3 regions of the Desulfosarcina variabilis str. Montpellier genome follow, and region 2 is predicted to be linked to each of the others. Evidence: riboswitches for the same ligand, from Rfam matches in the RefSeq annotation. Region 2 holds a riboswitch; each other region holds the start of a gene.
What was found. A riboswitch is a leader RNA that binds a small molecule or an ion and turns the genes downstream of it on or off. The one in region 2 is predicted to bind cobalamin.
Positions count from the first base shown of each region.

Region 1: another riboswitch for cobalamin. It lies ahead of Dvar_RS37240 (radical SAM protein); the one in region 2 lies ahead of trpD (anthranilate phosphoribosyltransferase).
Region 3: another riboswitch for cobalamin. It lies ahead of Dvar_RS25595 (FecCD family ABC transporter permease); the one in region 2 lies ahead of trpD (anthranilate phosphoribosyltransferase).

Region 1 covers NZ_CP159846.1:8,230,703-8,238,693, reverse strand. Annotated here, with positions in the region: gene Dvar_RS37255 (TonB-dependent receptor plug domain-containing protein) at 1-143, opposite strand, end outside; gene Dvar_RS37250 (LuxR C-terminal-related transcriptional regulator) at 294-1,235, shown strand; gene Dvar_RS37245 (hypothetical protein) at 1,389-1,586, shown strand; cobalamin riboswitch at 1,765-1,989, shown strand; gene Dvar_RS37240 (radical SAM protein) at 2,118-3,131, shown strand; gene Dvar_RS37235 (carbon-nitrogen hydrolase family protein) at 3,192-4,712, shown strand; gene Dvar_RS37230 (hypothetical protein) at 4,886-5,095, shown strand; gene Dvar_RS37225 (hypothetical protein) at 5,103-5,324, shown strand; gene Dvar_RS37220 (hypothetical protein) at 5,628-5,846, shown strand; gene Dvar_RS37215 (DUF1186 domain-containing protein) at 5,843-6,232, opposite strand; gene Dvar_RS37210 (hypothetical protein) at 6,298-6,549, shown strand; gene Dvar_RS37205 (hypothetical protein) at 6,546-6,818, shown strand; gene Dvar_RS37200 (acetyl-CoA hydrolase/transferase family protein) at 6,838-7,991, opposite strand, start outside.
Region 2 covers NZ_CP159846.1:7,942,423-7,950,413, reverse strand. Annotated here, with positions in the region: gene Dvar_RS36000 (hypothetical protein) at 147-734, shown strand; gene cobT (nicotinate-nucleotide--dimethylbenzimidazole phosphoribosyltransferase) at 878-2,986, opposite strand; gene Dvar_RS35990 (hypothetical protein) at 2,977-3,198, opposite strand; gene trpD (anthranilate phosphoribosyltransferase) at 3,217-4,317, opposite strand; cobalamin riboswitch at 4,520-4,830, opposite strand; gene Dvar_RS35980 (alkane 1-monooxygenase) at 4,861-5,928, opposite strand; gene Dvar_RS35975 (class I SAM-dependent methyltransferase) at 6,168-7,136, opposite strand; gene Dvar_RS35970 (Hsp20/alpha crystallin family protein) at 7,141-7,590, opposite strand; gene Dvar_RS35965 (hypothetical protein) at 7,660-7,863, shown strand.
Region 3 covers NZ_CP159846.1:5,673,163-5,681,153, reverse strand. Annotated here, with positions in the region: gene selA (L-seryl-tRNA(Sec) selenium transferase) at 1-436, opposite strand, end outside; gene Dvar_RS25600 (HDOD domain-containing protein) at 429-1,790, opposite strand; cobalamin riboswitch at 1,912-2,117, shown strand; gene Dvar_RS25595 (FecCD family ABC transporter permease) at 2,265-3,317, shown strand; gene Dvar_RS25590 (ABC transporter ATP-binding protein) at 3,320-4,105, shown strand; gene Dvar_RS25585 (ABC transporter substrate-binding protein) at 4,099-5,049, shown strand; gene Dvar_RS25580 (cobyrinate a,c-diamide synthase) at 5,101-6,471, shown strand; gene Dvar_RS25575 (precorrin-8X methylmutase) at 6,532-7,149, shown strand; gene cobI (precorrin-2 C(20)-methyltransferase) at 7,423-7,991, shown strand, end outside.

The DNA.
Region 1 (7,991 bases), 290 kb from region 2:
CGGATGTCCGTGGAGAACCATCCTCCCGGCCCGGTCTGCCCCCGGTTGTCCATGCCGGGAATTCCCCGCAGCAGATCCAGTACGTTGTTGCTGGAAGAATTGGCGATATCCTCACTGCCAATAACCTCCACATCGGCATATATTTCGGTTATTGTCGAATTTGAACGAGAGTTTGCAAAACATGCCTAAAATGAACATTGTTCCATAATAAGAATGCTTTTGACTTGTCAACTGAAATATGATCCTTTTTGGTTATTGGAAAAACGTGCACATTGATCGATGGAGACACGACCATGGCGAAGCTATCGCCCAGACCGGCGGCCTTGAAAAGCCGCAGAAAAAAAGCGAAAAGCCAGTACTCAAAAGATTTGTTAATGCAAAACGACAATCTACTTGCCCGGACAATCCTTGATTCGTTGTCCGCGCATGTGGCTATTTTGGACGAGAACGGCTTTATTCTGGAAACCAACCGGGCCTGGAAACGATTTGCCCACCAGAATCAGTTGCGCATGCGGCCGGAAACAAAAAACCTCAACTATCTTGAAATTTGCGATAGTGCCGCTGCCGAAGAGGGGGGGGAGTCGAATGTGGCCAAGGGCATTCGTGATGTAATCGCCGGCGGCTTGGAGGAGTTTGTCCTGGATTATCCCTGTCACTCACCTGACGAGCAGCGTTGGTTTTACATGCGGGTGACCCGGGCCAGAGGACCGGGCCCCATGCGCATTGTCGTCAGCCATGAGAATATCACGGCCCTCAGACAGACGGAAAACTGGCTGCGCGACAGCAAGGAAGCCTTGCATCAGGAAAAGAAAAAGCTCGAAGAGGCCAACACGGCCCTGAAAGTCCTTTTACAGAGAACGGAAGCGCATCGGCAGGATATGGAAGCCGACGTGATTGATAACCTGCATCGGCTGATTCGCCCGGTGCTCGCTCGGCTAACCAAGATGAAACTGCAAGGGCCGGCCCAGGCGTTGATCGCCAGCCTGGACAAACGCTTGGCTGAATTGACCCGGCCGTTTTTAAGACGGCTGTCCACCCTTGAATCCGTGTTGACGCCCCAGGAGATCGAAGTCGCCTCTTTAATCCGGGAGGGGCTGAGCACCAAAGAAATCGCCGCCCAACTCCATCTTGAGATCACCACGGTGAATTTTCACCGGCGCAACCTGCGTAAAAAACTGAGCCTCAGCAACACCGCCACGAATTTGCAATCCTTTCTGATGAACCTGACACAGTGACGGTTTTTGCCCGTCAGTAGACCGTCATTCTTCAGGGATTGTCTGTTTGCCGCCTTGTTTGTATAAATTATCCATCAGTCAAGGTCTCTGGCCAATTGCCAATCATCGACGATTAACTGGCAATTCTACCGCTTTCAATCAAAGGAGGACATTATGATCTGCTCACTTACCAATAATATCGATGCCGCTGTTTTGAAGACAATTAACGATCTTGAAAAGGATCTGGGAAAAACCCTTCTGGCCTTCAGCTGTCATGCGTTGAAACCGTCGGCCCTGAGTGCCGATGAACTGCAGAAAGTTCAGGATACGGAAAAGAAATTGGGGGTTTCTCTGGTGGCCGTAGAGGCCTAAGCCGACAAACCGCTTATAATCGGAAAACGGCTCAACACGGTTAATTAAATATTCTTTATTTGCCGTGTTCGAGCCGTTTTTTTTTGCTGGCGGGCTTAATCCAGGCATTTTCAAAACCTTTCCAAGAATCATCACACCGGTGTTGACAATCCGCCTTTCTCCAGCTATGCATATCAGCTAACCACAATCAGATTCGGGTTTGACGAGGTTGGGATAGATAAAAGACCCAACCACCGTGATGAAAAGGGAACACCGTGAAACTCGGTGACGGGCCCGCCGCTGTAATCGGTGACGAAGGCTGCCATATTTACCACTGTCTCTAAAAAGAATAAGTGAGATGGGAAGGGGCCGCCGGTAGGATGATCCGAAAGTCAGAAGACCTGCCTGAATCGTAACACGTTGATGTGCAATTGGCGCTTCGGGTGACGACGAGGCAATCGTTTATACCCCAACCATTTCGCGGAAGAGCAGGGCCGACGCGGATCGATTTATCGATCCGTTTTTTTGTCTATTTTTTACTACGAATCTATTATGGCCATCCGGTATCTAATTCTTTCACTCACCAGTCGCTGCAACCTGCGTTGCGTTTACTGCTACAACGGCGAGGGGAACGGCAAAACCGTGGATATGCCCGAAGCGGTAATAGCGCAGGCGATCCAGGAGGTAGCGTCCCAAAAAGAGCCGTTTCATCTTCAGCTGACTGGTGGTGAACCAACCCTGGTGGCGGAATCTATAGAAAAAGCGCTTGTCCTGGCGTACGATACCGGACGCTGCCGTAGCCTGGGCATCCAGACCAACGCCACTTGCCTGACACCGGATCTTTTAAGGCTTTTCAAAACCCATGATGTGCAGGTGGGGGTCAGCTTGGACGGGCCGCCCGCAATTCATCAACAGCAACGCGGTATGGCTGCCGAGACCCTGCGCGGGTTGCAGATGTTGGAAGCCGCCGGTATCCCTTTCCGGGTGACCACGGTGGTTACCCAGACCAATGCTGACGCGCTGGACCGGTTGGTGCTGACCCTGGCAGGATTTGGCTGTGCCCGGGGCATCGGGCTGGATCTGTTGGTGGGAAAAGGGCGCGCCGGCGCGTTCGGTGCTGTGGCACCGGCGGATGCATCAACCCTTGAAAAGGGGCTTTTCCGCATGCTGGACGTGTTGGCGGATGTTAACCGTTGCAGGTCATTGCCTATCCGTTTGCGCGAACAGGATTTGATCGTTGGAAAAACCAAGAAAAAACCTGTTTTTTGCCATGCCTGTCGGGGAGAAAGCCTGGCTGTTGATCCGGACGGAGGGCTTTACCCTTGCGGGCAGACCCTGGGGGATGAGACCTTTTCCGCCGGTACCATCTGGCAGCCGCAATACGACCGCCTCACATCGCTTCGGGAATTCAAGCCTTTGGGGGTATCCTGTAACAGTTGCGACATTGCGGCGGTGTGCCCTGGCGACTGCCCCAGCCGGCTGTATTATAACCGTAAGATTAATGCGGACCTCATTTGCACGGTATACAGAACAATTGATAATGGAAAATGGAGAATGAAAAATTAAAGAGCCGGAAACCACAAACCTTGGACAAGCAACAAAAAACCATAATGCTGTGAGATTAAGATGAGTAAAACTTTGAGAATTGCTCTGCTGCATGCCGCCATTGCCTATGGGAAGGTGGATGAAAACCGTCAGGCCCTGTTGGATATGATTAGCCGTGCGGCCGGGGCGGGTGCAGAACTGATCGTTGCGCCTGAAATGGCCTTGCCCGGTTATTCCTTTGACAGCCGTGAGGCCATCGCACCGCTTGTGGAAACCATTGACGGACCGACCGTTACTGCCGTGGGCGAGCTTGCTCGCTTGTATGGCGTTTATGTGTGCGTCGGTTTGGCCCTTGAGGAGCCCCAGACCGGTATTTTTCACAACAGTGCCGTAGTGGTCGAGCCCACCGGCAAGGTGGCCTGCCGTTATGATAAAATCAACGCCGAAAGCCGTTGGGCCTGCCCGGGAGATGCCCGGCAGGACAATACTTTTGAAACGGCTTGGGGACGCGTCGGCCTTTTGATCTGCTCAGACTCCTATTACGGCCTGATGCCACGTGTTACCGCCCTGCGGGGTGTGGATTTACTGCTGGTGCCGGCCAACTGGCCACCAACAGGACTAGATCCCAGGGAACTGTGGCGCGCCCGGGCCATAGAAAACGGCATTTATCTGGCGGCCTGCAATCGTACCGGCATCGATCGAACCATGGATTGTCGTCAGGCCGCTTCATGCGCCGTTGATCCCAACGGCGGGATCCTGTTGGATGCGAGCCATGCTGACTCGCAAATCTATACTGTGGATTTGCCATTGACGGAAAAGGGCCGCCTGGACGATACGATGCGTCGGCAGTGCATGGCCAGCAGATGTCCTGACCAGTATAACAATTGTTATCTGAACCTGCGTCCCATCCAGAACCTGACCACGTTTTTAAACCTGCCGTCGCCTGACATCCTGGATGTTTATGGCGTCGTGCCCGAAGCGGACGAGCATCCCATCGATGCCTTGCTGCGCAGTCTGGATGATAAAAACGCCCCGCCCGGATTGTTTCTTTTGCCCCGGTTTGCCTATGCGGATGAGGCACTGACGCGTATCGCTGAGATTGCCGCTAAATACCAGGCAGGCGTAATCACCTGCCGCCGGGAATCCAATGAATATGATTGTTTTGCTTTCCCGGCCGATGCCGACACCCAGCACTGGCCTCTGGTCTCCTCCACCGGCGGGCAGGCCGCCGATTTCTCGTGGATCGATTTTGGTTCGGCCCGACTGAAACCGGTTACCCTCGACCTGTTATCCCACCCCGAGAATGCAGTGGCGGCCGCCAAACAGGGCTGCGATCTGATGGTCACCTTTGGCGAAAGCCTGGATGAAAACAAACGGTTGCAGGCTGGTGTGCGTACCATCGAACACCTGGCCGTAGCCTGCGCTACGCCCAGCATGGCAGGCATCTGGCTGCCTCCCGATGGACATCAACGCTGGCAAGAGCGGGTGGCCGGATCGGGCGCGGTTTGCCACGTTGCCCTGGATACCCATCGGACCCGCCAAAAGCGATTTCAGGATAATATCGATTTTGCCACGTTGTTGCAAAGAAATGGATCCCAATGAGGTGGCCTGGGCCGACCGATTTTCACATGGCTGATCCTGGGCGTAAGTAAGTCAAGTTTTTCACCATGTGAAATTTCTTTCATAATAATTATTACTTTCATTTCTTATTGATTGTAGAAAACACACAATATGTAGGCCTTGTCTCTAAGACGACAACTATATATTGATTTTGCATGGTTTTTGCTTCAGTTCCTATTCATATCCCTTTCTATATTAAAAATGAGCTTCCTTATATCGTAATTCAAAGTGAAAACGATTATCATGATCGTTCTGCATTTAATTTAATAATCAATGAGCAAAGCAGCTTGTTACTGTTAGGTATTGGACTTTTTGGACTTGCAGGGGCATCGAGAAAAAAAAATAAAAAAAACAATAAACTTTGAGCAATTTATGATGATCTCAAAAAATATAGATTTTCCATTGATCCCTCAAGAAAATAAGAAAATTATGTTTGTTGAAGATCCTTATAAAAAAGATCGAAGGATAAATCTTGAAAGACGGCAATATCTATACGATATACACATCCCTGAAAGAAGATCTAACAATGAAAGAAGAGCTGGATCTTGCTTCAAAATTGATTCAGTAGATAGTGATGGTGATACACCCAAATAATCCATAGTTCACTTGTGCTTATCTCCTTTATTCACACCAGATTTTGTCGAGCGGGACCTTTTCCTTAACGCTTACCTCCCTATCCCTTTACCGACGCTCTATTGTTAAACTAAGCTGGGCGATTGTCGAGCTTGCCGCATATACAAGGCCCCAATCATTATTGACCAAAATTATCAAGAAGCAACTCAATTTATTAGATGAATATTAGCAGTATTTTTAATCAAGTTTTTTTGGAATTGAGCGATAGCAGAATTGATTATGCCGAATTTGATATAAACTCAAAAAATTAAAAAGGTGATCACTATGGCAGAATGTGAATGTTTACCAACATGCCCATTTTTTAACGACAAGATGGCCAACAAGCCTGGTACCGCTGATATGTTTAAGAAAAAATTTTGCCTGGGGGACAACACAAATTGTGCCAGATATATTGTTATGAAAAAACTTGGCAAACCAAACGTGCCACCTGATCTGTACCCGAATCAGAAAAAAATGGCAGAGCAACTTATTGCGGTTAACTAACGACGGTTTTTCTTTTTTAAAGCCTTAGCTTGTTTTCGTTCCATGTCGAATTTCAATTTTTCAAGGCAATTATCTTTATCCCGTTCCAAGGCTTCTTCGAAATCACTGTAATGGACCATCCCGGGGGCGATTAACTCGTCCGCATAAACCTGTTGGATTATATCCATGATTTCCTTTGTATATAAACCATAGGCAGCTATTGCCAGCAGTCCCCAGAATCTGACATCATATCTGCATCCTTCAATTGACATTTGGATTTTTGTCTTTGTCATTTTTTCTTTATTTTTTAAGGTCACCCATCGCTTTGGACCAAAGCAGTCACCCCAAATGCGGTTACCCTGGGCTGTCCCACATTCATTATTGACATCTAAAAAATCAACAGACATACTCGCAGGCTTTAACGGTTAATTTACAATTTCCCGGAATCACCCCCTTCGAACTACAGTGAAAAATGGCGAAAAAAAACAAAAGCCGCAAAGCGCGCAAGCAGGCCGATCAAAAACTCCAAAAAATGAAAGTGGGGCACCTGGTCCAAAAAGGCGAGGCACTTTTGGCTTCCGGCAATTTTCGCGAAGCCCTTAAAACCATTAAAATGGCTCATCAAAAGCAGCCCGCCGACCAACCGATCCCGCTGAATCTCAACGGCATTCTCAAGATCAAGGCCGTGGAAAAGGACTCCGACAAGCATATAATGCCCTGTTGAAAGGCGCTCCGGTTTGCCGGCGCTGCAAAACGGATCTGACCCGCACACTGCAGGCGCAAAACGATGCCTATACACACTATCAAACAGCGCTTCAGGCCCAGGCCAAGGGCCGCTTTGAAAAGATGCTGCGCCATGCCGGGCGCTGTTTTTCCCTGCACCGTACGATCGCCCACGGCCGTTTGCTGGCCTGTGCGGCCATGCTCAATGGGGACTACCGGTTGGCGCTTACCACCTGGGCCTGTATCGCCGGCCGTCACCGGCAAGGTTAAAAACTGGATAACCAGCTTTTTAATCCGGTCTCAGATCGCTCATCTCATCGAACCGGCAATTGAGAATCAACGATTCCGCATCGAACGACGTTTTTACCTTATACGGAAGTGTTTTGAACAGATTGATCATGGCCTTGTTTTTCGGCCATGTGTAGGCCACCAGCCCAAAAATGCCATTCTCACGGGCCGCCCGGGCCAATTTGCGCAATAAAAGCTTGCCCAGGCCTTTGCCCTGATAATCAGCGGAAATGGAGAATGCCACCTCGGCCATATTGCTCTCGATGAGCAGGAGATATTCACCGACCCCCACGACCCGGCCGAAGCCAAACTCACCCACCACCGCCACTAGCGTCAAATCTTTGATATAATCAATCTGGGAAAGGGTTTCCACATCGCTGCGATCAAAGCTATGCTTGTCATGAAAAAAACGCAGTCGTACGTCTTCCTTGTTCAGGCTGTAGTAGTGCTCTTGGATACGACGCTCGTCCACGGGCTTGGACGGTCGGATGGTAATCTGCTCACCGTCCCGTTCGATGGTCTCCTCCAGGTGGATGGGATAGATGCCTTTGGTCGCTTCCCCCAGACGGCGATCATTGCCGATCAACCGCGCTTCCTTGGCCTGGCTGAACAACCAATCGCGATGATCTGGATGGGCGATGCCGATCAAGGCCAGCACCCGTTCCTGCAGGCTTTTTCCGAACAGGTTGACGACCCCGTATTCGGTGGCCACGTAGTGCACATCCCCCCGCGGCACCACCACGGCCGCACTGCCCAGGGACGGCACAATACGGCTGCGCTTACCATCTTGCGACGCAGCGTACAGCATGATAATCGACTTGCCGCCTTTGGATCGTTTGGCACCGCGTACAAAATCCGAGATACCGGACACACCGGCAAAAAAAGTATGCTCGGACGCCTCGGCCGCCACCTGACCGGTAAGATCTATGGAATGGGCCACATTCACCGAGACCATACGATTGTGTTGAGAAATAATGAAGGGGTCGTTGACATAGTCCGACGGCCTGAATTCCACGCCCGGGTTGTCGTGTAAAAACTCGTAGAGACTGGGGCTGCCGATGGCACAGGAGGCCACCAGCTTTCCATCGTTGAGTCCTTTTTTGAGATTGGTGATTACGCCTTTGGCGTATAGGTGCATGATATCATCGGTGATGT
Region 2 (7,991 bases):
TTCTTAAACCGCCCTTTTCAGACTCAAAAACAGCGGGCAAATCCGGGCATTCAGAAAAAATAGAAGAGAAATTCCAAATGCGGTTACCCTGGCCGTGACGAGTCCTGAAGCTTGCCTGGCGCCCGGTTTGATGATAATCCTTTAACATGCTTGAAAAGACATGCCATCGTTTCCTTTGTGTGGCCCTTTGGGTCGTTGTTTCGGGCGTGGGGATTGAATCCACCGCGGCGCAGGAGTGGGGGCTGGCGGTTTACGGAGGGCAGTTGACCAAGGAAACGTGGGAGCGGTCCATATTTCCGGGCGCTGAATTTGCCGATGCCGCCCTCTTCGTGGTTGCCGGCACCAGTAGATTTGCAAAATTCTGGTCCGGCCGGCTCTCCCTTGAAATTGAGGCTCAGGTGGGCAAATACATCGGTGATCAGGACCATTGGGAATTCAATCTGCCCCTTTTTGGACTACGCTGGCACCGGTTTCCCTGGGATCATTGGTTGGCAACGAGTTTCGCCTACGGCATCGGACTTTCCTATGCCACCCAAATCCCTGAAATTGAGCTTGAAACCAATGATGAAAGCAGCCGTTGGTTGATCTACTGGTTCGGTGAACTGACCTTTGCAAAACCAACAGCTGCCTGGGAATTTCTGTTGCGCCTGCACCATCGTTCCGATGGATTCGGCACCATGGCCGAGGATGGCGGGTCTAATGCTCTATGTGCCGGACTACGGTTGTTTTTTTGACGGTTCCGTAAAAAGCCCGATATCGGCGTTATGCGTATCCCTCGTCACTGCGGAGTACTTTTGTGTACGCCTCATTCCTCGGAATCCACAAGCCTTGATCTCGAACTTTTTACGAAACCGTCTGAAACGTGAGGTTAAACGCCTTATTCTTTTTGTTTAGACACCCCGGCCTCATCAAAGGAAGCCATTTCGCGCATGACCCGGCAGGCGGCATCGACAATATCCATGGTCAAGGCCGCGCCGGTCCCTTCACCCAACCGCATGTCCAGATCCACCACCGGGGTGAGCCCCATCATTTTTAGCGCTGCGGCCTGGGCGGTTTCCACGGACCGGTGGCCGCTGATCAGATAATCTTTTACTTCAGGCTTGATCAGATAGGCAATCAGACCGGCGGCAGTGGAAATGACGCCGTCGAGGACGACGGCAACGCCCTTGGACGCTGCGGCCAGGGTTGCGCCGGCCATCCCGGCAATCTCGAATCCACCCACTTTGCACAGGATGTCCATACCATCGGTGGGAACCGGCTGCTGGAAATCAAGTACCTTTCTAATGACCTTGATCTTATGGCGCATGCCTGCATCATCCACACCCGTGCCGCGTCCGGTGGCCTGTTCAGGCGCAATATGGGTTGCCGCGCTGATGATGGCCGATGCGGCGGTGGTATTGCCGATCCCCATCTCGCCCAGGCCGATAATATCCAGTGGCTGCCGGGTATGGGCATCCAAAAAACAGGTCATCCCAGCCTCGAGGGCCTGGATGGCTTCGGCATCGGTCATGGCCGGCGCCAAGGCGAAATTCCGTGTTCCGGGGCGCACTTTTTTGTCGATCAGAAGCGGATGGGGATCGATTGGGGTGCTCACGCCCATGTCCACAATGCGCAGGTCAATCCCATGATGGCGACACAGCACGTTGATGGCGGCACCGCCGTTCAGAAAATTGGTGACCATTTGCCCGGTGACTTCGGACGGGTAGGCCGATACGCCTTCTTCGGTGATGCCGTGATCGGCGGCAAAGACAAACACAAATTTGTTGTCCACCCGCGGTAAGAGGGTTTGCTGAATCCGGCAGATTTGGATGGCCAGTGCCTCCAGCCGTCCCAATGCGCCAAGGGGCTTGGTCTTGTTGTCCATCTTGTGCTGGATGGCCGGCAGCAGGGTTTTTTCAACAGCTGTGACAGCCTCGCCGATTTGCCGAAAAAGGCCGGACGTGGAGGAAGGGCCGGCTCCAATATCCGATGGCGGGGCGGCTGTCGGCGATGGCCGGACGGTTGTTGCGGGCTGATGGGCGGTTCCGGTAAAATCCAGAATCACTTTCAACACCTCGCCGGCCAGGACCCGGGGCAGCATATCACCTATCCGGGCCGGTACCACGATGGCTTCAACCAAGTGCTCAAAGGCGGGTTGATGGGACTGGATGATGGACAGAGCTGCAGTCATGTTCTGCCGGGTCAGGCCGTAGGCGCCAAACAGGGATGCTTCCCGATAGTGGATCAGATTGAGCAGGTTGGTTTCAATGGACTGGTTTTTGCCCAATCCACTGAAAAAGGCCAGGCGTCCGCCTTTGGCCAGCTTGACAACGCTTTGACTGAAGGCAATGGGATCCGGACAGGCATTGATGGCCGCATCGAATTCGCTCTGATGGGTTTCCCTGTGGCAGTCGATCCGGCAGGTTTTCAAAAACGGTTCGGCCTTGGCGATTTTTTGGGCGTTTTTTTCGATGACCAGGGGAATGCCGCCGCGGGATTGAACCACCAGGGCGGCAATCAACCCGACACTGCCGCCGCCGTAGATGATCACCCGCTCGCCGGTCCGTATATCCAGCTTGTCTATGGCGTTGATCGTGCAGCCGACCGGTTCCGCAAAACAGACCAGGTGCGGGGCCATATCGCCTGGCACCGCAATCAGGCTTTGCGTCGGCGCCAGCACGTGGTCACTGAACCCGCCGTCAAAATGAAAGCCCATGATCTGCATGGATTCACATAAATTTTCACGGCCGGATGTGCAGTACCGGCAATGGCCGCAGGCGCGGCCGGGCCAGACCGTAAAACGATTGCCCTTGGCATCCTGGCCAATCAGTTCATGGCCGGGAACCCGCGGAAAAATCAGGTCCCGGTGACCCTCGTTCCACATTTTGGCATCCGTGCGGCAGATACCGCAGTATTGGACCCTGAGGCGGGTCATGCCGGCTACAGATTCCAGCTCCTTTGCCGGACCCATATGGATCTGTTTCAATCCTCTGAGTATTAATTGCATGCGCCTGCCTCCTCAAAGGGTCGTTCGGTCAGGGTCAAGCGATAGATGGCCGCCTGGACAAATCCGCCGGACTGAACCTGTTTTAACCGATCCCTGACTTGATCCAGCTGATGCATTGGAAAAACACTGGCCTTGTCCAGGCCCACGGTAAAAAATGCGTCTTCCTTGATGCGGATATAGTCGTCGCCGCATTTGATGATTAACAGATCCATTGGCGCTTTTTTCCTTCTTCAGTCGGTTAGTTGCCCAAGCGTTGCCAGGCCCGCTTCCGGTTGACGATTCTGGGCCTTGACCCAGCGTTTGAGCGTGGCAAAGGCCTGGCCGTCATCGATGGCGTTGCCGGCCATGACCATACCTTCATCAATCGATGCCGCCTTGCCGGCCACATTCAGAATCAGGGCCGTGTTGAGGACCAAAGCCTGGCGGCGGGCACCGGTGCCGTTTTCCCGCCCCCGGATCAAGGCCACGAAACGCCTGGTTTCCTGCTGCGGATCGCTTTCCGGCGCCAGATCGCCCGGCGCATGGCGCGCGATGCCCAGCTCGGCGGGCGTTAATTGATACTCGCGAATACTGCCGTCTTCCGCTAATTCAGCGCACCAGGTGGGGCCGCATACCGAGGCCTCGTCCATCCCCTTGTCGGTTCCGTCAACAGCGCCGTGGTAAACCAGAGCGCGTTGATAACCGATTGCTTTCATGACCCGGATCACCGGCCCAATCATTTCCCGGGCATAAACGCCCCGTACGCCGTGGCGGGGCATGGCCGGATTGGCCAGGGACGCGGCGATGTTCAGGGTGGAACCAAAATGAATCTGGGACAGAATACGGCCCAGGGCCATGGGATGAATGGCCGGACTCATTCCATTGAACAGGCCGATGCCGGCTTCTGCAATGCTGTGGGCCACCAGCTCGGCGTTGCATTCCACGTCCACGCCCAGGGATTCGGCCATGTCCACGGTGCCGCAGACCGAGGTGATGGCCCGGGCGCCGTGACGCGCCATGGGCACGCCGGCGGATGCGGCCACAATGGCGGCGGCCGTGCTGATGTTAAAGGTGTTAAACGCGTCCATGCCGGTGCCGCTGTTTTCCATCAGGGGCATGCCGGATGCCGAAACTTTGACCGTGTCCAGTGCATAGATCGCTTCCCAGGCGCCGGCCACTTCGGCTTCGGTTTCCCCCTTGGCAGTAAGGGCCGCCAAAAATGCACCCTGCTGCATGGCCGTGGTTTTGTCTTCCAGGATAAAGGTGAACGCCCTGCGGGATTCATCCCGGGTCATGTCCTTCCGGGCGATCAGGTGGGTGATCAACTCGCCAAAGGATTTGTCCGTATGCATGCTCTTTTTTACTCCATTTAGGGTCAATCGAATTTAAGAGCCGGACAGGTGAGGAGACGGGACGATGCTGGGCGTATCAATTAAAAACCCGCTTTGAACCAATCCTGTATCCCTTCGTCTGAACGGCCGGACGAAATCGATACGGACAGCTTCCAGCGGGTATCCGTGGGGCGGCATACAGTGATACGATGATAACACGCATGTTGCCAGGCAATGGACAGGCAGGCTTTCTGGCTTACGGGCATTGGTAAAAGGGATTGTGTTTAACAATCAAGCAAAAAACACATACCCTCCCATTCATCGGTGATAAATGGGGGGCTGTTCCTACTGGCCGCGCCTTCCCATCGACACCCTGTCGACAGTGGCCTGGCAATGTTTTTTTAAACAATTGCGCAAAGCGGCACCTCGTTCCCGATCACAGCAATGGCTGGTATGCGATGGCTTTTCACCATCTTTCCTTTTAACGGGGCCGCATTTGACAATCGGCCCCGCACCTGTCAGCCGAGAAGGCTATAAGCAAAATTGATTGCTTTTGTCAATGTTTCAGTCTTCAGGCCGGGCCAGAAGCCTTTGAATGGATGAATTACTGGCCCGGTTGTCCATTGTCGAGCGCCACAGCGGTGGAACCAGGGCCAGCAATACCATGGCGGGATAACCAGCGGGCAATTGGGGACTGTGCGCGTGGTGGTGCAATAATTGGTAATGCCGGCCCGGATGGGCATAGTGATCCGAATGGCGCCCAAGGTTGAAAAGAAATCGACTGGTCAGGCGGCCTCCGGCATTCCAGCTGTGGTGAAAAGCGACGTCTTCATATCTACCGTCGGACGCGATTTCGCGGGCCAGGCCGTAATGGCCGATATAATTGACCGTCTCAAGCAGGCACACGGCGATCATGGCCTGGAAAACGAAGTAGAAAAAGCCCGGCGCACCAAAGGCCAGGGCAATTCCGATCAGCAAGACCACCTGCCCAAGCAAAACCGTAACCATGGGATTGTTAAGATTCCATACGGGACGCCGCTTTTGTTCCTGGCGTGCGGCTTCAATGCTCCATATGCGGTTGAACCCGCCGGAAATCGATCGGGGCAGGAAATGGTACAGCGATTCGCCCATTTTGGCTGTGGATGGATCCTTGGGGGTCCCTAAATCCTGGTGGTGGCCGATCACATGGTCCATGCCCCAGTGGGCGTAAAGGACGGTGGCCAGCACGATTTTCGAGAGCAGGTATTCAAGACTGCCTTTTTCCCGATGGGCCAATTCATGGGCCACGGTAAGGCCCATGACCGCTGAACTGATGCCCATGGACAGGGTAAACCCAATCAGTTCCTCCACAGACAGGGACCACTCGGTTGCCACCGATGCGCCCCACACGACCATGACCACCTGAAGGGGAACACACCCCCAGAAAACAAGGCGATAGATCAAGTTGCCGGAAAGGGCCTGTGCCTGGTCGGCCGTTGGATTGTCGATATCCTTGGCAAAGGCCAGGTCCAACAGGGGAACCAGGCCAAAAACAAGCAAAGGCGTTAAAAAGATAAACAGGTTGCCGGACATCAACCCGATGATCACACTGACGGGAACGAGATAAATCAACGCATACTCCAACGCCTTCATAGAATGCTCCTTATACGGTTTGGCTTCATGGGGGCTTACAAATAGGCTATGAAAATGAGCAACAGGTCCAGACCCGTTATTTCGGACTTTAGCTCAAACTGAAATTGGGTTTGAGTAAATGGAATCGCATTATAGCCTTGTCGCCGTTACAGTGCAACAACCCTGGCTGTTTATCGTCTGAAAAATGAGAATTATTCCAACCTTTACAAACCGCAGGTGAAAAAATAGCGTTGATCGGTTTAAACCACGATTTCCCAGCAACGATGAATGGTCTTGCGTTTGTGTACATAATCTTCAGGAATCGTGCGGGCAGTGATTTCCTCTATCTGAGATACGTCGAGGGCTTCCATGCGGGCGGTGAAATCTTGATGATTGGTGGAGAAAAACAGCCTGGCACCCGGGCGAAGAATCGCCACCACCGCCTTCAGGAGCCGGGGATGATCCTTGAGAACGTCGAAAGTGATGTTGCGGGTTTTGGTGCTCGAGTAGGAGGGGGGATCAACCACGGCCAGGTCGAAACGCATGCCTTTGCGGCGGGCGCTTTCCAAAAAATCAAAGGTGTGGTCATGTACCAGGTGGTGGGCAGACATATCGAGCCCGTTGAGGATCAGGTTTTTCTTTGCCCACCCGATGGTGCTTTCCGAACGGTCCACGGAAACCGTTGAGCGAGCACCGCCTTTGGCCGCATAACAGGAGAAGGACGCGGTATAACAGTACAGGTTGAGGAAATCTTTGCCGGATGCCATGTCGCGTATCATCTGGCGGGTGTCGCGGTGGTCGGCAAACAGGCCTGTGTCAACATAATCACTGGGATTGACCAGAAATTTCAGATCCCGTTCACGAAGGATGATCTTTTGATCGGTATAATCGATGCGTTGATAGCGCTGGCCATCCTGTTTGCCGGCCCAGCGCTGTTTCAGATGCACCCGATCAGGCGGCACGGCCAGTGCGTCGGCAACAAACCGAGCCATTAACGGCAGCCACTCGGCAGTAGACTGGCGCCGCATGTATTCACCAATGACCAGATGCCCCCCATACCAATCCACGACAGCCCTGATTTCGGGGATATCCCAATCGTATAGCCTGAAGACCTCGATATTCTGCTTGCTAAAGCGCTTGTAAAAATGCCGGAATCGCTTTTTTACGCGGTTGGCCAACATTTCTGCCTGGCGATGAGAGTGATTTGTCGGATTGACGTCTGTGCTCAATTTTCTACTCTATATCCACTGATATCTGCCGGGGTCTGTCTGCTTCGGGCTTGGGGATTTCAACAAGCAGAACCCCATTCTTGAACTTGGCCTTGATCTGTTCCGGTGAGACCATGGCATGCAGCGTGAATGAGCGTTGAAACTTCCCGCACAGGCGTTCACGGCGATAATAGTTCACGGCCTGTCCGGTGGGATCGGTGGTTCGCTCCCCACTAATGGTCATCACGTTGTCTTTGACCTCCACCATTACATCTTCTTTGCTGACACCGGGCAGGTCAATTGCGACAACCACCCCCAGATCTGTTTCGTAAATATCCGCACTGGGGGTCCAGGCACACAGGGACAAGTCGCCATTCTCGTCCATCTGCCGTGGAAATGAGTCGTCAAACAGTTTGTTGATGCGGTCCTGCAAGGTTGCGATGTTGCCTAAAGGATCCCATTTGATGATCGCCATGGCGGCCCTCCCGTTTTTGCTGAATTCAGGCGTTGGTGATTGTTGCAGCCAATAAGATAAAAGGTGGATATGGCAATCGGCGATTTTTCTCAATCTTTTTTATGCAACGTTGGGGAAAAGCATATCCATCCACCGATGCTTGTCAAGCCCCAAGCTGAATTGCCATCCATGAATAAGCCATTGACCATTGATGGAACGGTACTGGCTGGTCTGCCTCAAAAAGTGCCAAGGGGACCAATATCTGATGGATTCGTAAGAATAGAGACTTTTTAGGAGTTCATCAATATTTGGGTCATATGAAAATGCTTTTTTTAGTAGGGCGTGCATGCCACAATTGGCTTGCAAAACCAGTCATTTTCTGGTGAAGTTGCTGGATATTTTAATAAATGGGGAGAACACGC
Region 3 (7,991 bases), 2.3 Mb from region 2:
TTAATTCGCACAAAATATCTTCGACGGCGCTGTAGCGGGAGCCCCGCCGCCCCGCCTTGAGATCGAATTCCAGGTTGGAATAGCGACTGGCGATGGTCGTCAGATTGTCCAGAACGGCCGGGGAGAGTAGCGATCGGCCCAGGTTGGTGTGTACCACCACACCCGTGGCATTGATGGTGCGTTTAAGGCGCAGCGCCATGGCCCGGGATGCATGATCGCAGACCTTTGCGACCAGGGCATCAAGGGCAAACATTGCTTCGTCAAGCGCTTTATCCGAGGCCATAATGATCTGGCGCAGAGCCTCTATCGTTTTTCGAATAGAGGGTATGAGAATTGTTTTGGGAATATTGTCAAATTGCTGGTTGTTGGTGCCGTATTCAAGAATACGGTCCACACCGGGCAGCCGCCTCAACTGAGCCTGTTTATTTTCATCCATTGTTTTCTTCTGATTTTTCCTCGACCGGTTCAAACACTTTATCGGGTATCAAGTCTACCAGGGACTGGAAATGGGCTGGGGCAAGACCGAGCGTCGCCAACCGTTCAATCAACCGTGCCGCGCCAATGCGCTCCAATTCAAGGCCAGTGTGAAAACGTGACATGAGAAGGTCCGCCAGATAGACGATGGTGGTCAACGGCCTGTCGTTGTGGCTTTTTTCGGGTTCATGATGGAACCGGATCACATCCACGAGCGCTGCGGGCAGCGACCATTTTTTGGCCAGCAGTCCTCCCACATGGGTGTGATCCAACCCCAAGATGTGTGTTTCGGCCTCAATCAGATCGGCGGATTTGTTTTGAAATTCACGGTACAACATGGGATACGCAGCGACAATATACTGATCCAGCACAACCTTGCCGATATCATGCAGCAAACCTGCGGTGTAAGCGATGGCCGGGGGGATATTTTTCGTCAGGCCAACAATTTTCTCGGCAATCATGGCGGTGCCGATGGCGTGGTGATACAGTCCGCCTTTGCACAGGCTGTACCCATTGCCGGACTGGTCATAATAGCTTTTTACAGCGGCCGATATAACCAGTTTGATGAAAAGCTCCTGGCCAAGGAAGACTATGGCGTGATCCAGGCTGACCACGTCGTGTCGTTTGGTGAATATCGCAGAATTGCAAAGCTGGATGGTTCTGGCGCTGATGACCTGGTCTTTTTTTACCTCTTCGGTAATTTTTTGGATATCATAATCGCCCTCTTTGATAATCCGCAGCACCTTCAAGGCCACTTGGGGAATGGGGCGAATGGATTCGATCGCGTGCTGAATCTCCGCCTTGGTTGGAGACGACTCAGGGGTTGACGGCCCAACCGCGTCGAACCCGGAAGGTTCGATACGGCACTGCCAGTGCAGCATATCCAGCTCAATGCTGCAGGTAAAAAAACCCCCGGTTTCCGATCGTTCTACCTTGATTCCCGCTTCATGCAGGGCAATATAGGCTTTTTCGGCCGTTCTGCCGCCAATGTCCAAATGAATGTCCTGGGGCGTCACCGGTCCTACCAGGGCACCCCCGGCCACAACGGCGTTCATGTTTGCCGGGGTGGCGCCCTGATCCATCAACTGCTTCAAAAACAACGGCATTCCAGTGGTGGCATATTTTTCAGGCTGGTCGGTGCTGCCGGTGCTGGCCGGTTCGGGGAGCAGCAGATGGAACAATCCGCCCACATCGGCAACTTTATCAAACACCGCCACGCCCACACAGGTCCCCAGAAATGCCTGCAACACACATTCCTGTTTCTTACCCACCTCAAAAGACCCGGATGCCACGAAAGATCGCGTCAATCGTCTCATTCACATGTGCCTTCGCTAAAAGTGAACTGCTAACATCTAAACATATCATTATTAAGGCGATATTTTCAACCATGGGTTGATTTTTTACGCCCTTTGGCATTGACATCGCATACGGTTATACCCTACAAGCGGACAATAAGGTGCGCTTGCGCTTAATAGGGAATCCCGTGAAAACCGGGAGCGGTCCCGCCGCTGTAACCCTCACCTTGTCATTCAGACCAGACGAGGAGCGTTGGGCCATAGGCCACTGTTTCCGGGTTGCCGGTGTGGGAAGGCGCTCAATGTTTAGGGGAAGCCAGAAGACCTGCCTTTTCATTTTACCGGAGAAACCTTCTTGGTAAAGGATTCCAGCCGGCGATAGCGTTGAGGGCCAAGAGACAGGGTGCAACCCTTCATACCAGGTATCAGGTTTGAAGGGTTTTTGTTTTATTAACTGGGGAAACCCGCAAGATTGATGACTGTTTCGTTTTTACCATGAATGAGGAACCCATCGCCAAACGGAGGCATCATAGCGGGCTTTTCTTCATATTGTTGGCCTTGGTGCTGTTGATCACGATCAGTCTGTCCGCCGGCATGGGCTACATGAAAATTCACTGGACGGTCGTTTTGCGCGTTGTGGGGGCGCACCTGACGGGAATTACGTCATGGACCGCCGATTTGGATGAGTTGATGCGGGTGATCATTATGGATGTCCGCTTGCCGAGAATATTGACCGCCGCGGCCGTGGGGGGCGGGTTGGCCTTGTGCGGGGTCGTTTTTCAGGGCATCCTGCTCAATCCTCTGGCCGATCCCTACACGCTGGGGGTATCCGCCGGTGCCGCCTTTGGCGCGGCCCTGGCGCTGCTGCTCAACCTGAGTGTGGCCGGGGCCTACAGCGTGCCCTGTTTTGCGTTTCTGGGCGCCACGGCCACGCTGATGCTGGTGATTTACCTCAGCTCGTCGGCCGGTGGGGCCAACGCCAACAACCTGATCCTTTCCGGGATTATTGTGGCGGCCATCCTCTCGGCGGGAATCAGTTTTTTGAAGTTTGTGGCCGACGAGCAGGTGGCGGTGATCATCTTCTGGTTGATGGGCAGCTTTGCATCCAAGACATGGACCGATGTGGGCCTGACCAGCGTGTTTTTGGCCGTTGGTGCAGGTGTGTTTCTTTTTTACGCAAAAGATTTGAATCTGCTTTGTCTGGGACGGCGCGCGGCCGCTTCGCTGGGCGTCGATGCCCGCCGAGTACCATGGATTTTGCTGATTTCGGCTTCCCTGGTGGCGGCCGGCTGCGTGGCCGTATCAGGCATTATCGGCTTTGTGGGACTCTTGGTGCCGCACATGATGCGGACGCTGGTGGGGCCGGACAACCGGCTGCTGCTGCCGTTTTCGATGTTGAGCGGAGCGATCCTGCTAACCTGGGCCGATACCATTACCCGGGCGGTGTTGCCCCACGAGATCCCCATTGGCGTGCTTACGGCACTGATCGGCGGTCCGTTTTTCTGTTATCTGTTCCGCAAGCGGCAGACCGGCGCCAGGGGATTTTAGACGTGAGTTTTTCACTCAAGGGGGTTGCCTTTGCCCATCCCGGCAAACCGGTGTTCAACCGTTTGGATCTGGACCTGCCTGCCGGACGGTTTACCGGCATCATCGGGCCCAACGGCTGTGGTAAGACGACGCTGCTGGATTTGATCTGTCGGCATCGGATTCCCCAGAATGGAAGTGTGCGGTATGCCGGCTGTTCCCTGGACCGATACGACCGCCGCACGTTGGCCAGAGAGATCGCCCTGGTTCCCCAGGATTACGGGATCAATTTCCCGTTTACGGTGGAAGAGATGGTTTTCATGGGACGCTATCCGCATATGCCTCGCTTCGGCGTGCCCTCAACGGACGACGTACAGCGGGTGCAGCAGGTGATGGCCGATTGCGATGTATTGACATTCAAGGATCGTCCTGTCACCGCCCTGAGTGGTGGGGAACGCCAGCGGGTGGTTTTTGCCCGGGCCCTGGCCCAGGATACGCCGGTGCTGATCCTGGATGAGGCGACCGCCAATCTGGACGTTTGCCATGCACTGACGTTGTTGGACCTTGTGGCCGACTTGGTCAGTGTTCAACAGCGCACGGTCATCGGCGTGTTCCAGGACCTGAATCTTGCCGCGGCCTACAGCCAGGAACTGATAATGCTCAGAGACGGGCGGGTCGTGGCCGCCGGTCCCACCGCAGATGTGCTGACACCGGCAAACCTGAAAACGGTGTTTGATATTGACGCCCGGGTGGCGGTGGATGATTTCACCGGCCGGTTGCAGGTCCGTTACAAAAGGGGGGGGAGGTGTTGAAACGGTATTTCTGGGGCGTTGGCATGGCCATATGGCTGTTGTGGTCAGGCGCATCCGTGATGGCCGATGGGCCTTTACTGGATGATGCGGTTCTGGCCCGGGCGCCGTTTGAACGCATTATTTCACTATACGGGGCGCATACGCAGAACCTGCTGCAGTTCGGTGCTGGCCAGCGGCTCATCGGAATTGACGGCCAATCGAAAACGATGCCAATGGCTGCGGGAAAGCCGGTATTTTCCTATCATGATGATCCGGAACGCTTTCTGGCTATGCGGCCGGACCTGGTGGTAATCCGGCCCATGATTGAGCGCGGGTATCCCCGGTTGGTAGCGCGCCTTGAAAAAAGCGGGATTGCGGTGGCCTCCATGCAGCCCACCAGTGTGGCGCATTTGGACGCCTATTGGCGATGTTTGGGGCAGCTTAGCGGACAGGCGGCCAGCGCCGAGGAGATGATCCGTCGATTTCATCAGGCCGTGGCGGATTTCAAGACACTATCCGGCCAGGTCAAGCATCGAAAGCGGGTGTATTTCGAGGCCATGCACAGTAAAATGAAAACCTTTGCGCCTACGGCCATGGCCGTTTTCACGCTGGAAACCGCCGGGGGCATCAATGTCGCGGCTGATGCACCGGTGCGGGAGAACAACAACATCGCCGTGTATGGCAAGGAACGGTTGCTCTCCCACGCCCGGGAAATCGACGTATTTTTTTCCCAACAGGGTGCCATGAATCAGGTGTCGGTCGAGGAAATCATTGCCGAACCGGGCTTTCAGGTAATCAACGCCGTCAAGACGGGGCAGGTCTATCTGGTGGATGAGACGATTGTTTCCCGGCCTACGATGGGGTTGCTCGAAGGCATCTATCGCATCGGCAGCCTGCTTTATCCTGATATTTACGTTGAGGCCGGCCGGCAGATACTGCGGTCGGCAGAACTGGGCACCCGATAGTGCCCATCCAGAAATGATCGATTTGTCTGATATCGCAAGAGGAGGTCCCCCATTAAAGGCATTGTAATCGGTGGCACCCACAGCGGCGCCGGAAAAACCACCATCACCTTGGGATTGATGGCCGCCCTCAAGGCCAGAGGGCTTTCGGTGGCGCCGTTTAAGGTGGGGCCGGATTTCATCGACCCCGGCCATCACGGCCGGGTTACCGGCCAGGTCAGCCGCAATCTGGACGGCTGGATGCTCTCAAAAGCCTATAACCAGTCGGTTTTTGCGCGGCACGCAAAGGGCTTTGACGTTGCCGTTGTGGAAGGCGTGATGGGGCTGTTCGACGGATACGAAGGCCGCAGCGAGGCCGGTTCCACGGCCCAGATGGCCAAATGGCTGGGCCTGCCGGTGGTACTGGTCGTGGGGGCGCGGTCCATGGCCCGCAGTGCCGCGGCCCTGGTACAGGGGTACGAACGCTTTGACGACGCGCTTTCGTTTGCGGGTGTGCTTTTCAATCATGTGGGCAGCCCGCGCCATCTGGCCTACCTCAAGGAGGCCGCCCATGGCCATGTGCGCATGCCGGTGCTGGGCGGCCTGAGGCGGGATATGGACGTGGCCATCCCCGAGCGGCATCTGGGCCTGATGACCAGTGAGGATCACGATTTGTCGGCAGACCATTGCCGGCGTCTGGCTGATATGATCGAAAGCGCCGTGGACCTCGACTTTTTGCTGGCGCAGCTTCCCGATGCCTTTCCGGACGATGAACCGGTCACGCCCGCCCCCGGATCAGATGATTCTGTTCGCATCGGGGTGGCCCGGGATGCGGCTTTTTGTTTTTACTATGCGGATAATCTTGAGCTGTTGGAGGCGGCGGGTGCGACCCTGGTCTATTTTTCACCGTTGACCGACGCTCGCCTGCCGGATGATCTGGCCGGGCTTTATTTCGGCGGGGGATATCCGGAGCTGCATGCGACCGCCCTGGCGGATAATTGTTCGTTGCGACAGGAGGTGCGGGCCCGTAGCCGCATGAAGATGCCGATCTACGGCGAGTGCGGCGGTTTCATGTACCTGTGCCGTGAGATGGGCGATATCAAGGGCCATGTGTTTCCCATGACCGGCTGTTTGCCCTTTGCAACGCGCATGCTGGATCGGCGCAAGGCACTGGGATACCGGGAAGTGACCCAGACCCGGGCTACCCCGCTGGGGCCGATTGGGCAGACCATGCGGGGGCATGAGTTTCACTACTCGACCATCGTGGAAGGCAACGATAATGCCACAACCGTTTACCGCCTGACCGACCGTATGGGCTTGGAAAAGGCCCACGAAGGATTTTTGAACCATCAGACACTGGGCAGCTATGTGCACCTGCACCTGGGCAGTTGTCCGCAGGCGGCGCATGCGTTTGTTGCAGCTTGCCGGCAGTGGGCCGAAAAATAGACCCCAAAGTGGCTTTTGGCTTTTTTTCGAATTCATAAATAGTAGACAAGGAAAATATTCATGCAACCACAAGAGATCGAACGACTCAGTTTTCAAATCATCGATGGCGAGGCCGGGGACCATGGCTTCCCCAGCGATCAATGGCAGGTGGTGCGGCGAATGATCCATACCAGCGCCGATTTTGAATGGCAGCAGATGGTTCGACTGCATCCTGAGGCCATCAGCGCCGGTGTCAAGGCCATTAAAAGCGGATGCACCATCGTAACCGATACCAATATGGCCCGGGTGGGTATGCGCCAGCGGGATTTGGATCGTTTTGGGGTTAAGGTGCACTGTTACATGACCGATCAGCGGGTCAGTGAAACCGCCGTCCAAAAAGGAATCACCAGAGCCACGGCGGCAATGGATGTGGCTGCTGCCGAACTGGCCGGTGGCATCTGTGTGGTGGGCAATGCGCCCACGGCCCTATTGCGTCTGATGCAGCTGATGGACCAGGGCGACGCCCGGCCGGCGCTTGTCGTCGGATTGCCGGTGGGGTTTGTCAATGCGGCCGAATCCAAGGCCATGTTGCTGGAAAAAGATATCCCCTATATCACCAACGTGGGCCGCAAGGGTGGATCCAATGTGGCTGCGGCCGTTATCAACGCCCTGGTGATCATGGCCGGCCAACCCATATAGTACCCATCCAGAAATGGCCAATTTGCCCGATATCGGCGTTGCGCGAAAAATTTAATCCTCGGAATATCAGCTATATGCCTGTGGTTAAATTTTCCGGGCGCCTTGATCTCGAACAAATTTTCCTATTTCTGGACGGGCACTAGCTAACACCATTTTGTCTCAGGATGGACATGAACTCTATTTTATGATCATACGACTGCGCGGAATTAAAAGGGGCGCTGAAGCGTTCCAGAATAAGCGCAGAACTAAAAAAATACCAGGTAGAACGAAACTATGAAAACGCACCAATATGGAACCTTATACGGTATTGGCGTCGGTCCCGGTGACCCGGATCTGATCCCATTAAAATCGGTTAATATTCTTAAACATGTGGCGGTGATTTTTGCTGCATCCTCCACCAAAAACGACCACAGCCAGGCGGTGAAGATTGCCCAACCGCACATTCCCGAGACCAGCCAGGTAAAGCTGCTGTCGTTTCCCATGACCAAGGACCAATCCGAAAAAGAGACCTGTTGGCAGGGCCATGCCAAAACGATCATTGCCGAGTTGGAAAAAGGCCATGATGTTGCCTTTCTCACCCTGGGCGATTCAATGACCTATGCCACCTATGGTTATGTGCTTAAATACGTGCTGGCCCTGGCACCTGAAGTGCCGGTGGTCACGGTGCCGGGCATCACCGCCTACCAGGCGGCTGCCGCAAGGGTTAATCGGCCGCTGGTGGAAGGTGAAGAATCGCTTTTGATATTGTCGGGTGTGGAAGGGGGGCAGCGGTTGCGAGAACTCTCCAAAACCGTGGACAATGTGGTCTTTATGAAAGCCTACCGTAATGCCGGTGACATCAG